2 regions of the Neorhizobium turbinariae genome follow, and region 2 is predicted to be linked to the other one. Evidence: riboswitches for the same ligand, from Rfam matches in the RefSeq annotation. Region 2 holds a riboswitch; the other holds the start of a gene.
The links. Region 2 has a riboswitch for thiamine pyrophosphate ahead of thiM (hydroxyethylthiazole kinase). Riboswitches for the same ligand answer to the same signal wherever they lie in the genome.
Positions count from the first base shown of each region.

Region 1: it holds a riboswitch for thiamine pyrophosphate, as region 2 does, so the genes downstream of both, thiB (thiamine ABC transporter substrate binding subunit) here and thiM (hydroxyethylthiazole kinase) in region 2, are expected to answer to the same signal.

Region 1 is NZ_JALPRY010000016.1:223,547-229,616, reverse strand. It holds gene thiP (thiamine/thiamine pyrophosphate ABC transporter permease ThiP) at 1-601, opposite strand, end outside; gene thiB (thiamine ABC transporter substrate binding subunit) at 605-1,615, opposite strand; TPP riboswitch at 1,652-1,752, opposite strand; gene M0654_RS15450 (VOC family protein) at 1,802-2,200, opposite strand; gene M0654_RS15445 (response regulator) at 2,309-2,761, opposite strand; gene M0654_RS15440 (ABC-F family ATP-binding cassette domain-containing protein) at 2,921-4,741, opposite strand; gene M0654_RS15435 (thiamine diphosphokinase) at 4,743-5,402, opposite strand; gene M0654_RS15430 (AAA family ATPase) at 5,505-6,070, shown strand, end outside.
Region 2 is NZ_JALPRY010000008.1:24,245-30,314, forward strand. It holds gene M0654_RS06725 (extracellular solute-binding protein) at 1-881, opposite strand, end outside; gene M0654_RS06730 (ROK family transcriptional regulator) at 1,105-2,310, shown strand; gene M0654_RS06735 (Gfo/Idh/MocA family protein) at 2,334-3,437, shown strand; gene M0654_RS06740 (ThuA domain-containing protein) at 3,455-4,096, shown strand; TPP riboswitch at 4,178-4,274, shown strand; gene thiM (hydroxyethylthiazole kinase) at 4,313-5,125, shown strand; gene thiE (thiamine phosphate synthase) at 5,122-5,757, shown strand; gene thiD (bifunctional hydroxymethylpyrimidine kinase/phosphomethylpyrimidine kinase) at 5,754-6,070, shown strand, end outside.

The DNA.
Region 1 (6,070 bases), on a different contig from region 2:
TGAGACCCGCCACGCCCGGAAGAACGCGCAGCGTCGCCGGGCCCTCCACGAAGCGGAAGACCGAAAGCGGCTTCATGCCGAGGCTCGAGGATAGCAGCCAGTACTCCGCCGGTAGCCGTTCCAGCGCTGCCAGCAGCAGCCGGGCCGCCAGCGGCATGTTGAAGAAGACATGCGCGATGAGGATGCCGGACAGCCCATAGATGCTGATCGGCTGTTCAACACCCAGTGTCAGCAGCGTGTTGTTGATGATGCCCTGGCGACCCCAGATGCCGATCAGCCCAAGCGCGCCGATCAGCACCGGCAGGCCCATCGGCAGCGCCATCAGGCGAACGATCCAGATCCTGCCGAGGAATTTCGGTCGCCGCGCCAGCGCGAGCGCCACGGGCAGGCCGGACAGGATCGATAGGATCGTAGAAAGCGCCGCCTGCCAGAGCGTGAAGCGCAGGATCTGCCAGGTATAGGGTGTGAAGAACTGGCCGCCGGCGGCGCCGCTATCCCACAGGAGCAGCGCGGCAATTGCCGCACCAACGAAGAAGGCGATGCCGCCAAAGGCGGCAAAGCCCCAACCCAGGCTCCATTTTCGCTGAGCGGCTGTCAGCATGCGCTAGTTGAGGCTCATCGCTGCCAGCCATTCATTGATCCAGGCCTGGCGGTTCTTGGCCACCTCGTCGGATCCCATCAGGAAGGTCTTCTTCGGCTGCACGAGCTTGTTGAACGCTTCCGGCAGGGATTCGGAGGTCTTGGTCACCGGCATCATCCAGTTGGTCGTCGGGATGACGTCCTGAAAAGCGGGCGAGACCATGAAACGCAGGAAATCCTTCGCAAGGTCCTTGTCCTTTGCACCCTTCAGCAGTCCTGCAACCTCGATCTGGATGTAATGGCCTTCGGAAAAGGCGGCGGCTTGATACTGGTCCGACTTCTCCTCCACCATATGGTAGGCCGGCGAGGTCGTGTAGGAGAGGACCATCGGTACCTCGCCCTTGGTGAACAGGCCATAGGCTTCAGACCAGCCGGGGGTGACGGTGAGCACGCGCTTCTTGAGCTTGGCCCATGCTTCCGGTGCCTCGTCGCCGTAAACTGAGCGAATCCAGAGCAGCAGGCCGAGTCCGGGCGTCGAAGTGCGCGGATCCTGGATGACGATCTTCTGTGATGGGTCGCCCTCGACCAGTTCCTTCAGGCTCTTTGGGGGGGTCTTGATAGCCTTGGTGTCGTAGACGACGCCGAAATGGCCATAGTCATAAGGGATGAAGGTGTCGTCGGAATAATCACCCGGCACGTCCACTGCCGCCATGTCCAGCCCATGAGGCTCGAACAGGCCGGTGGCCTTGGCTTCCGAGATCAGGTTGGTGTCGAGGCCAAGAACCAGATCGGCCTTTGAATTTTCGCCTTCGAGCCGCAGTCGGGTCAGCAGGGCAACGCCGTCCGAGACGCTGACGAAGTCGACCCGGCAGGCGCAGGTCTTCTCGAAGGCTTCCTTGACCTTGGGTCCCGGACCCCATTCGGCCGTGAAGCTTTCATAGGTGTAGACGGTGAGCGTCTTTTCCTGCGCCAGCGCATGGGTGGCGACGGAAAATGCGGCCGCTGCCGCAAGAAGGGAAATGATAAACCCGCGCATCGGCGCCTCCAGTTTCAAGTGACGGGAATAGGCGCTGATCAAGAGCCGTCTAATCCCTCCGCCGGTGTTAACCGGATCAGGTTCCGCGGGTTGGCCAAGCCTCTCAGCCGCGATCAGCGGCACCCCGTTAGAGCGGAACAAGATTTACTGGCAGAGGGAGAAACTGGCAAGAGCGAGATGGGCGGCTCAGGCCGCCGCACCCATGTCCATGTACATGATCTCCCAGACGTGGCCATCGGGATCCTGGAAGGAGCAGCCGTACATGGGACCGAACTCCATGTTCGGCTTCCATTCGCTGCCGCCGGCGGCGAGCGCCTTCTTCTTGAAGTCGTCGACTTCAGCTCGGCTGCCGGCGGAAAGGCAGTTCAGCACCTGCGTGGATGTCCTGGCGTCGCTGATCTCACCATTGATGAAGCCCTTGAACTTCTCGTGGGTCAGCAGCATCACGTAGATCTGCTCGCTGACGATCATGCAGCTTGCCGTATCGTCGGAGAAGTCCGGGTTCCGGGTGAAGCCGAGCGCCGTGTAGAAACGCGTGGCGCCTTCAAGATCGGCAACCGGCAGGTTTACGAAAATCATCCGCATGTCAGTCTCCTCGTCCTTGGATGATGCGTTTGGTGCATGGCCCAAGGACGGGCGCGGCGTGGCCCAGCCGACAGCGGTCGCCGATTTATTTTCGACGTTTGCGGACGATCAGTGCCTGCTCTGCGGGAAGACCCGAAGTTCGCGTGGCACGACGGCCATGCCGCCCAGGCGGTTGGCAATCGCATAATCGATCGTCCGTTCCACCACCTCGGGCATGACCGGTTTGGTCAGCACGCCGAGCGGACCATCGACGCCATCCTCAACGTCTTCCGGGTTGCCTGTCATGAAGATGACGGTGACGCCATATTCCTGCGCCAGTTCGCGACCGATCTCCGGCCCGGTGCGACCGTCGGAAAGGTTGACGTCGACAAGGGCAATATCCGCATGGGCGCCGAGGGTCATGGCATGTTTGCGTCCGCTTGCGAAACCTGCGACCTGCAGGCCCATGCCCTCAACCGTTTCAGCGACATCGAGGGCAATCAGGAACTCGTCCTCGACGATCAATACGCGCTGGTTCATCGCTTCACTGGCCAGCCGACTACGCATTACATTTGTCAGCATGAGACGTCCCCATCCGTTCAGGGTTGTGAAACTGCCGAAGTCTCAACGTGATGTTTCGGCCTTTTCCTGCACATCGAACGGCGTGTGGGACAGAGTTGTTCCGGCTTGTGACAAATATTTCTGTGCGTAACTATTTGTTAAGCCTAACGAAATCTTAATCTAGCCTTCCAGCTCCTCGCGCAGCATCTCAAGCTCCAGCCATTCCTCTTCCATTTTCACCAACTTTTCCCGCAGCTTTTCCATCTCGGCTGCCAGACGGTTGAAGGTAGCGGGATTCTTGGTAAAGAGGTTGGGGTCGGCCATCTTCTGTTCGCGGGCTGCGATCTCTGCTTCCGCCTTCTCCATCTCCTTCGGCAGGTTTTCGAGCGCAAACTTCTGCTTGTAGGAAAGCTTGCCCTTGGCCTTTGGTGTTTCCGGAGCCGGCGCGGCGGAATCAGACTTCGCCTTTTCGGCCTTCTCCACCCGCCGTTTTTCCTCCAGCGCGCCGCGGCGCTGCGCCAGCATGTCGGTGTAACCGCCGGCATATTCGATCCAGCGGCCATCGGGCGCATCCGGGTTGGCGGGCGCAATCGTCGAGGTGACGGTGCGGTCGAGGAAGTCGCGATCGTGGCTGACGAGGATGACGGTGCCGCTGTAACCCGCGACAATCTCCTGCAGCAGGTCGAGGGTTTCGATATCGAGGTCGTTTGTCGGCTCGTCGAGGATCAGCAGGTTCGAGGGCTTGGCCATGATCCGCGCCAGCATGAGGCGGGCGCGCTCGCCACCGGAGAGGTTCTTGATCGGCGTCCTGATCTGCTCGGGCTGGAACAGGAAGTCCTTCATGTAACCCGCGACATGACGCTGCTCGCCGTTCACCAGCAAGGTCTCTCCGCGCCCGTCCGTCAGATAATGGGACAGGGTGTCTTCCGGATTGAGGTCTTCACGTTTCTGGTCGAGCGTGGCGATCTCCAGGTTGGTACCGAGCTTCACGGTGCCCGTGTCCGGCGCCAGCTGCCCGGTCAGCATCTTCAGGAGCGTGGTCTTGCCGGCGCCGTTCGGCCCGACGAGACCGATGCAATCGCCGCGATGCACGCGAATGGAGAAAGGCGCCACGATCGGTCGGTCGTAGCTCTTGGTGATGTTTTCCGCCTCGATCACCAGCTTGCCGGACTCACGGCCTTCGGTGATCTGTGCCTGCACGGTGCCTTGCGGACCCTTGTGGCCGCGGTAGTTGGCGCGCATCGTCTGGAGTTCACCAAGCCGGCGCATGTTGCGCTTGCGCCGCGCGGTCACGCCGTAGCGCAGCCAGTGCTCCTCGCGCTCGATCGCCTTGCCGAGCTTGTGCTGTTCCAGTTCCTCGGCTTCCAGAACCTCGTCGCGCCAAGCCTCGAAATGCGCAAAGCCGCGATCGAGGCGCCGTGATGTGCCGCGATCGAGCCAGACGGTGGCGGTCGATACCTTCTCGAGGAAACGCCGGTCGTGCGAGATGAGGACGAGGGCGCTCCGCGTCTTGCGCAGTTCCTCTTCCAGCCACTCGATCGTCGGCAGGTCGAGGTGGTTGGTTGGCTCGTCGAGCATCAGGATATCCGGCTGCGGAGCCATGACGCGCGCCAGCGCCGCGCGCCGCGATTCTCCTCCGGATAGCGTCTTGGGATCTTCCTGGCCTGTCAGCCCGAGATGCTCCAGTAGATAGGTGACGCGGTATGGGTCATCGCCAGGCCCGAGCCCTGCTTCGGCATAGGCCTGTACGGTATCGTAACCGCTGAAATCCGGCGCCTGCTCCAGATAGCGGATCGTCGAGGAGGGATGGCGAAATACCTCGCCCGACTGCGGCTCGACCATGCCGGCGGCGATCTTCATCAGGGTCGACTTGCCCGAGCCGTTGCGACCGACAAGGCAGATACGGTCACCCGGCTCGACCTGCAGGCCGGCGCCTGCAAGAAGGGGCGCGCCGCCGAAGCTCAGGAATATGTCATCGAGTTTGAGGATTGGGGGCGCCAAATCAGGCTCCTGTAAAATCAAAAGGGCGGGCGAGGATCATCGCCTTGCCGCTGCGTAGATGGAGTTCCACCCGGCCTTCCGCAACATTGGAAACGGTGCGCGAGGAGCCGAAGGGAAGCGTGAAGTCTTGAAGGGGATAGCGGGCTCCCCGGATGTCGAGGCCTTCGAGCCTGGAGAAGCCGATGACCGAGAACAGGGCGCCGGCCGGCAGGTCGAGCGTGCGGCGTTCACCGGCGATCAGGGGCAGGGCCTCCTCCTCGCCGGATGAAAGGGAAATCTCGAAGCCCTGCTCGGCCAGGCTTACTGCATGCAGCAGATGCTGGAGCGCGTGGTCGCTCCGTTCGCCGCCAAGCGCGCCGAGGAACACGAGCTTGCGGGCGCCTCTTTCGACCGCTTCCGCCGTCGCGATCTCGCCATCTGTTTCAGACTTGGCGGGCGGATAGGTCTTGCGCTCCACCTGCGGGAACCGATGGATCATATCATCGTCGGTAGAATCGAAGTCGCCGACCCACAGTTCAGGCATCACCCCCAGCGCCGGCGCATGCCGCATGCCGCTGTCTGCCGCGATGAAGCGGCTGCTTGCGACCGCGGCTTTGACGCGGTCGGTGACGGTGAGATTGCCGCCCAGCAGGATGGTGAAGGTGGATGCGATCATGGCCATGCCCATAGCGTAAAGCGGGGGCGGAGGGAAAGCGGCTTGCGCTTGCCTCTGAAGAATCGAGTCCCTAGTTAGCAGCGAGTTTTTGGATGGCAGGACACACGCATGCATTTCGAAGGTACAGCCGACTATATCGCCGACAAGGACCTGATGGTCGCGGTCAATGCCGGGATCCGGCTGGAGCGGCCGCTGCTCGTCAAGGGCGAGCCGGGCACGGGCAAGACCGAACTGGCGCGGCAGGTGGCGGCAGCGCTCGGCCTCGATCTCATCGAATGGAACGTCAAGTCCACCACCAAGGCGCAGCAGGGGCTTTACGAATATGATGCCGTTTCGCGCTTGCGTGACAGCCAGCTCGGCGATGAACGCGTCCATGATGTCGCCAACTACATTCGCCGCGGCAAGCTGTGGCAGGCCTTTGCCGCCGACAAGAAGGTCGTGCTGCTGATCGACGAGATCGACAAGGCCGACATCGAGTTCCCGAACGATCTGTTGCAGGAGCTCGATCGCATGGAGTTCCACGTCTATGAAACGGGCGAGACGGTGAAGGCCAAGGTGCGGCCAATCGTGATCATCACCTCCAACAACGAGAAGGAACTGCCGGACGCCTTCCTGCGGCGCTGCTTCTTCCACTACATCCGCTTTCCCGACGCCGAGACGCTGGCGCGCATCGT
Region 2 (6,070 bases):
GGCAGTCCCTTGCGGTCGGTGGAGTTTGTTGCCTGGGTGGCCGGAGTGTTTTCAAAGCTCAGGATCATTGCTGCACGCCCGTCGCCGAAGGCGGCAAGTGCGTCGTTCCAGGTGGCGCCAAGATAGCCGTTCTGGAACGGTTCGAGTTTCCCGAGCTCGGCGAGATGCTGGCCAGCCTTCACGAAAGGCTCGCCGGCAAAACCGTCATCGTCCCCAGCCTTCGCCTTGGCAAAGCCTTGCTGGCCGGCTTCGCGCATGGCCAGGTAGCTCCAGTAGAAGTGCAGAGGCCACTTGTCGCGTCCGCCACCGGCGATCGGGGTGATGCCCGCGTCTTTCAGCGTCTTTACCGCCGCCAGGAGGTCATCCCACTTTTCGATCTTCGAGGCATCAACGCCGGCCTTCTGGAACAGGTCCTTGTTGTAGTAGAAGGATATGAGACCGCTCTTCGACGGTGCTGCCCACACCTTGCCGTCGAAGGTCAGACCTTCGATCGCAGAAGCGTTGGTGACATTGCGCCACTCGCCGCCGTTGGCATCGAGCGCCTCGTCGAGCGGCCGCAGCGCACCCGTTACCGATTGCGCCTCAAGCACGCCGCCGCCCCAGGTATAGAACATTGATGGCGCATCCTCGGACTGAAGCAGCGTCGGAAGCTTGGCCTTGAACGCCTGGTTCTCCAGGAACTGCAGTTCGACCTTGACGCCTGGATGTTTTGCCTCAAAATCCTTTGCGATCTGCGACCAGACAGCGATCGTTGACGGCACCTGCTCGACATGCATCCAGCGGATGACGCTGTCTGCCGCGGCCGTGCCGGCGGCAAGCAGACCGCCCGCAAAGGCAAGCGTGGTGAGGCGAAGGGAATTTCTGAAAATCTTCGTGGACATCGAACGTGCTCCTCCCAAAGCTTTATTTCGTGATCCGTACAAAATAATCGGCACCTTGGCCTGATCTGTCAATAGGGTCGCCGGTAATCTGTTCTACGGCGGCAGAATTTCCGGTCAGTCGCAGATTTTGCGGTTGCGTTCCTTCGTTTTTGCCCATTACAAGACGGTGTATTAATTTGCGTGCCGGATTAAATCCGCCGGCGCGGGTTTATGTAAGGGCGAAATGAAGACTGCAGATCCGGAACTCATGCGCGCGATGAACCGCCTTAGTGTGCTGGATGTAATCCGCCGCCATGGCCCCATCGCGCGTGTCGAGATCTCGGAGCGCACGGAACTCTCGCCGACCACGGTATCGGCTATCACCGCGTCCCTCCTCGACGACGGACTGATCCTGCCACGCCACGAGGGCGATATCCGCAGCGAAACGGTGCGAGGGCGCCCGCGGGTGATGCTGGAGCTCAATCCAGGTGCTGCACGCGTGGTCGGAGCCAAGATCGCCGCGAACCGCATGGTGTTCGTAGTCACTGATTTCTGCGGCACGGTGCTCGCCACCCTCACCCTGCCCATCCGCATCGATCGCCAGCCGATCAGCGTAGTTGCCGATATCGTCGAAGATGGCGTGCGTCGTTGCGTTCTCGATGCGGGGCTTTCGCTGGCGGACGTCCACAGCATCTGCCTTGGCCTTCCGGGCGTCATCGAGCATCGCAGCGGCCATATCCGTTCGAGCCCCATTCTGCGCGACAGCAATGTTGATTTTGCTGCGGAAATGTCATCGCGGCTTGATACCCGAACGATCGTGGAAAGCGATGCCACGGCAATCGCCCTCGGCCATCATTGGTTTGGGCGCGCGCGCGATCTTGAAGACATGGTGCTGGTTTCGCTGGAGCAGACGCTTGGGCTTGGCGTGCTCCACAACAACCGGGTTTTCCGCGGCGCCGGGGGCCTCAGCCACAACCTTGGCGACCTCGTGCTCGGCATGAATAGCGAAGGTGTCGTGCGCCTCTCCAGCCAGGCCGGCGAGACAGCGATCCTGAGCTTCCAGCACTCCGAAGCGCGCTTCGCCGAAGCGGTTCGACTTGGAAGAGGCATGGCGCATGCCCAGGCCTTGATCGAGGCCGATGACAGCCAATTGATTACCGCTGCAGTGCGCGCCGGGGAAACCATCGGCTTCACCATCGCCAACATCGTCACCTTGTTTGCGCCGCCGCGGGTCATCGTCGTTGGCTCCTCCCTCGCACTCGGGGAACTCTTCCTCAAGAGCCTGCGCGATGCTTATGCGCTCGCCATGCCGCCGTCGCTGCACGACGTCAGCGAACTCGTGTTCGACAACTCCGGTGACGATTTCTGGGCTCGGGGCGCTGCCGCCGTTGCCCTCTACGAACTTTATGAGTCGCCCTGGAGCACCACCGGGCCAGCCTCAAGCTTCTGAAAGACATTTAAGGGAGGAAATGAATGAACAGGGTCGGAATCGGCATCATCGGGTGCGGAAACATTTCTGGTGCCTATCTCAAGGCCATGACGACCGAGTTTCCAATTTTGGATATTCGTGGTCTGGCCGACCTGAACAGCGAACTTGCACAGTCGCGCGCCGCGGAGTTCGGGCTCGTTGCACGGTCGATCGACGAACTGCTGTCGGATCCGCAGATCGAAATCATCCTCAACCTGACGGTACCAAAGGCCCATGTGGCGGTCGCGATGCAGGCGCTGGAGGCGGGCAAGCACACCTATTCCGAAAAACCGCTCGGCATCAACTTCGCCGAAGGCAAGAAACTGGCTGATTCCGCGCGCAGCAAGGGGTTGCGGATCGGCGCCGCGCCCGACACCTTTTTCGGTGGCGGCCACCAAACGGCTCGGAGCTTGATTGATCAGGGCGTTATCGGCCTGCCGGTCGGTGGCACGGCGACATTCATGTGCCCTGGCCATGAACGGTGGCACCCAAACCCCGCCTTTTACTACGAAGTCGGCGGCGGTCCGATGCTCGACATGGGGCCATACTACATCACCGACCTCGTGAACCTGCTCGGTCCGGTGGCGAAGGTGGCCGGATTTGCCATCACGCCGCGCTCTGAACGCGTCATCACCAGCGAGCCACGCAACGGCGAACGCATCCCGGTCGACGTGCCGACCCATGTAGCCGGCGTCATGGCCTTCGAGAATGGCGCAGTCGTGCAGATCGGCATGAGCTTCGATGTCGCGGGCCACAAGCACGTGCCGCTGGAGGTGTACGGAACGGAAGGTACGCTGATCGTGCCGGACCCAAACCGGTTTGGCGGGCCGGTGGAGTATCTCAAGAAGGGCGGCCAGTTCGAGGAGCAGCCCCTTACCTTGCCTTATGCGGACGGTAATTTCCGCTCCATTGGTGTGGCCGACATGGCTCATGCCATCCGATCCGATCGGCCGCATCGTGCCAATGGCGATCTCGCGCTGCATGTCCTGGAGGTCATGGAGGCCTTCCAGACGGCATCGGAACACGGGCGCACGATCGAAATCACTACGAAGGTCCAGCGGCCGGCGCCGCTGTCCGATTCACTCGTTGATGGCCGACTGGCCAAGTAGTTTTTGGAGGAAAGTGCATGCGTGAAGCCTTGATCGTATGGGGTGGCTGGAGCGGCCATGAGCCACAGGAATGTGCGGAAGTGATCAAGACCATGCTCGAGGGAGACGGGTTCAAGGTCTACCTGGAGCATTCGACGGAAGCTTTCGCGGACCCCTCCATCCATGACCTGAGCCTGATCGTTCCGATCATGACGATGTCGAAGATCGAGAAGGAGGAGGTGAAGAACCTCGCGGCGGCCGTTGAAAATGGCGTCGGTATTGCAGGCTACCATGGTGGCGCCGGCGATGCATTCCGGGAGTCGGTCGAGTACCAGTTCATCATCGGCGGACAATGGGTGGCCCATCCCGGCAATATCATCGACTACACCGTCAACATTACCAAGCGGGACGATCCACTCATGGAAGGGATCACCGACTTCCCATATCATTCCGAGCAATATTACATGCATGTCGACCCATCGAACGAGGTGCTCGCCACCACCACCTTTACCGGCGAACATGCCTATTGGATCGATGGCGTGGTGATGCCGGTCGTCTGGAAACGCAAATACGGCAAGGGCCGCGTCTTCTATTCCTCGCTCGGCCACGTGGCGAAGGAGTTCGAGGTGCCGCAGATGAACACGATCTTCCGCCGCGGCGCAAACTGGGCGGCGAGATAGACAACCGCCAGGTATTCCCGTTGACATGAAGCGATCGCCCAACATGCATATGGCGGTCGCTTTTCCTTTCTGATAGCGTTGCACCGATGACAGGGGCGTCTGGCGTATGCCGGGCTGAGAAGCACCCTTTGAACCTGAACCAGATCATGCTGGCGGAGGGAGTCGTTGGGGTTCTGATTGAGCCCAAGCGTCCAGGCTCCGCCGAGAAAGGCGATGATGCAGACGCAGCTTTTAATCCACAGTCCGGGCCAGATGCTCGAAGAGATGCGGGCACAGGCCCCATTGGTCCAGTGCATCACTAACTTCGTTGCCATGAACATTGCCGCGAACGTCTTGTTGGCGGCGGGTGCCTCTCCGGCCATGGTCAGTGCGCAAGAGGAGGCGGGTGAGTTCGCATCGATCGCCGGTGCCTTGACCGTCAACATCGGTACGCTCTCGCCTCTTTGGGTCGGTGGCATGAAAAGCGCTGCGAAGGCGGCGAGCGAACACGGTAAGCCATGGGTGTTCGATCCGGTCGCGCATTATGCAACGACCTATCGTCGCGCCGTGACTGCCGAACTCGTCGCGCTGAAACCAACGATCATTCGCGGCAATGCCTCTGAGATCATCGCATTTGCTGGCTCGAAATCGGGCGGCAAGGGTGTCGACAGCGGGGATGCTGCACGCGCGGCGGAAGGTCCTGCGCTGGGATTGGCAAAGCAACTTGGTACCGTAGTTGCCGTCACCGGCGAAACCGACTTCGTCACCGACGGCCAGACCTCCTGGAGGATCCACGGCGGTTCACCGCTGATGCCAAGGGTTACCGCCCTGGGATGCTCATTGACTGGTCTTGTCGGCGCCTTCGCCGCGACGCGACCGGAAAAGCCACTTGATGCAACAGTTGCGGCACTGGCCCTGTTTGCGGTCGCGGGTGAAGCCGCAGCCGCCCAGGCCTCGGGACCGGGTTCGTTCTCCGTCGCCTTTCTCGATCAACTGGCCGCGATCGATGCTGCCACGCTGGATGCTCAGGCAAGGATCGAAGCAGCATGAAACAGTTCGACCTTTCGCTTTACCTCGTTCTAGACCCTGATCTTTGTGAGCCACTCGGCATGGTCGAGACCACCCGCCTCGCCGTTCGCGGCGGTGTTACCATGGTTCAGTTGCGCGACAAGAAGGCTACGACAGCCCACATGGTCGAAACCGGCATGGCACTGAAAGCAGCACTCGCAGGCACGGGTGTCCCGCTCATCATCAACGATAATGTCGAGGCTGCAATTGCGATTGGTGCCGATGGCATCCACGTCGGTCAGGAAGACATGTCCGCCGATGAAGTTCGCGCCCGCGTCGGCAACGAGATGATTCTCGGGCTCTCCGTCGATCGGGGCGAGCATGCCCGACCCGCAGACCCACACCATGTAGATTATGTCGGTGTCGGCCCCGTTTTCCCGACAAATACAAAGCTCGACCACTCACCGGCGATCGGCTTTGACGAATTGGCGAAGCTCATCGGCATGTCTCCCCTGCCCGCAGTCGCCATTGGTGGGATCAAGGCTGAACACATCGGCGAGTGCCTGAATGCCGGCGCCAAGGGCGTCGCCGTTGTCTCCGCCATATGCGGCCAACCGGATCCTGAAGAGGCCGCCCGCCACCTTGCCCAGATGATACGGGAGGTCCGCCGATGATCCGCAACGTGCTGTCGATCGCCGGCTCCGATCCTTCCGGTGGTGCCGGGATCCAGGCTGATCTCAAGGCATTTGCCGCCCGCGGTACTTATGGCATGGCAGTGCTGACGGCGCTGACATCCCAGAACACGCAAGGTGTTTATGGTGTGCATGCCGTGCCAGCTGGTTTTGTTGCTGACCAGATCCGCGCTGTTTTCGCCGATGTCCGTGTGGATGCGGTGAAGATCGGTATGATCGCCAATGCCGAAATCGCCGAGGCCGTCGCTGACGTCCTTGCACCTTACCGATCGAGCGTGTCGATCGTCCTCGACCC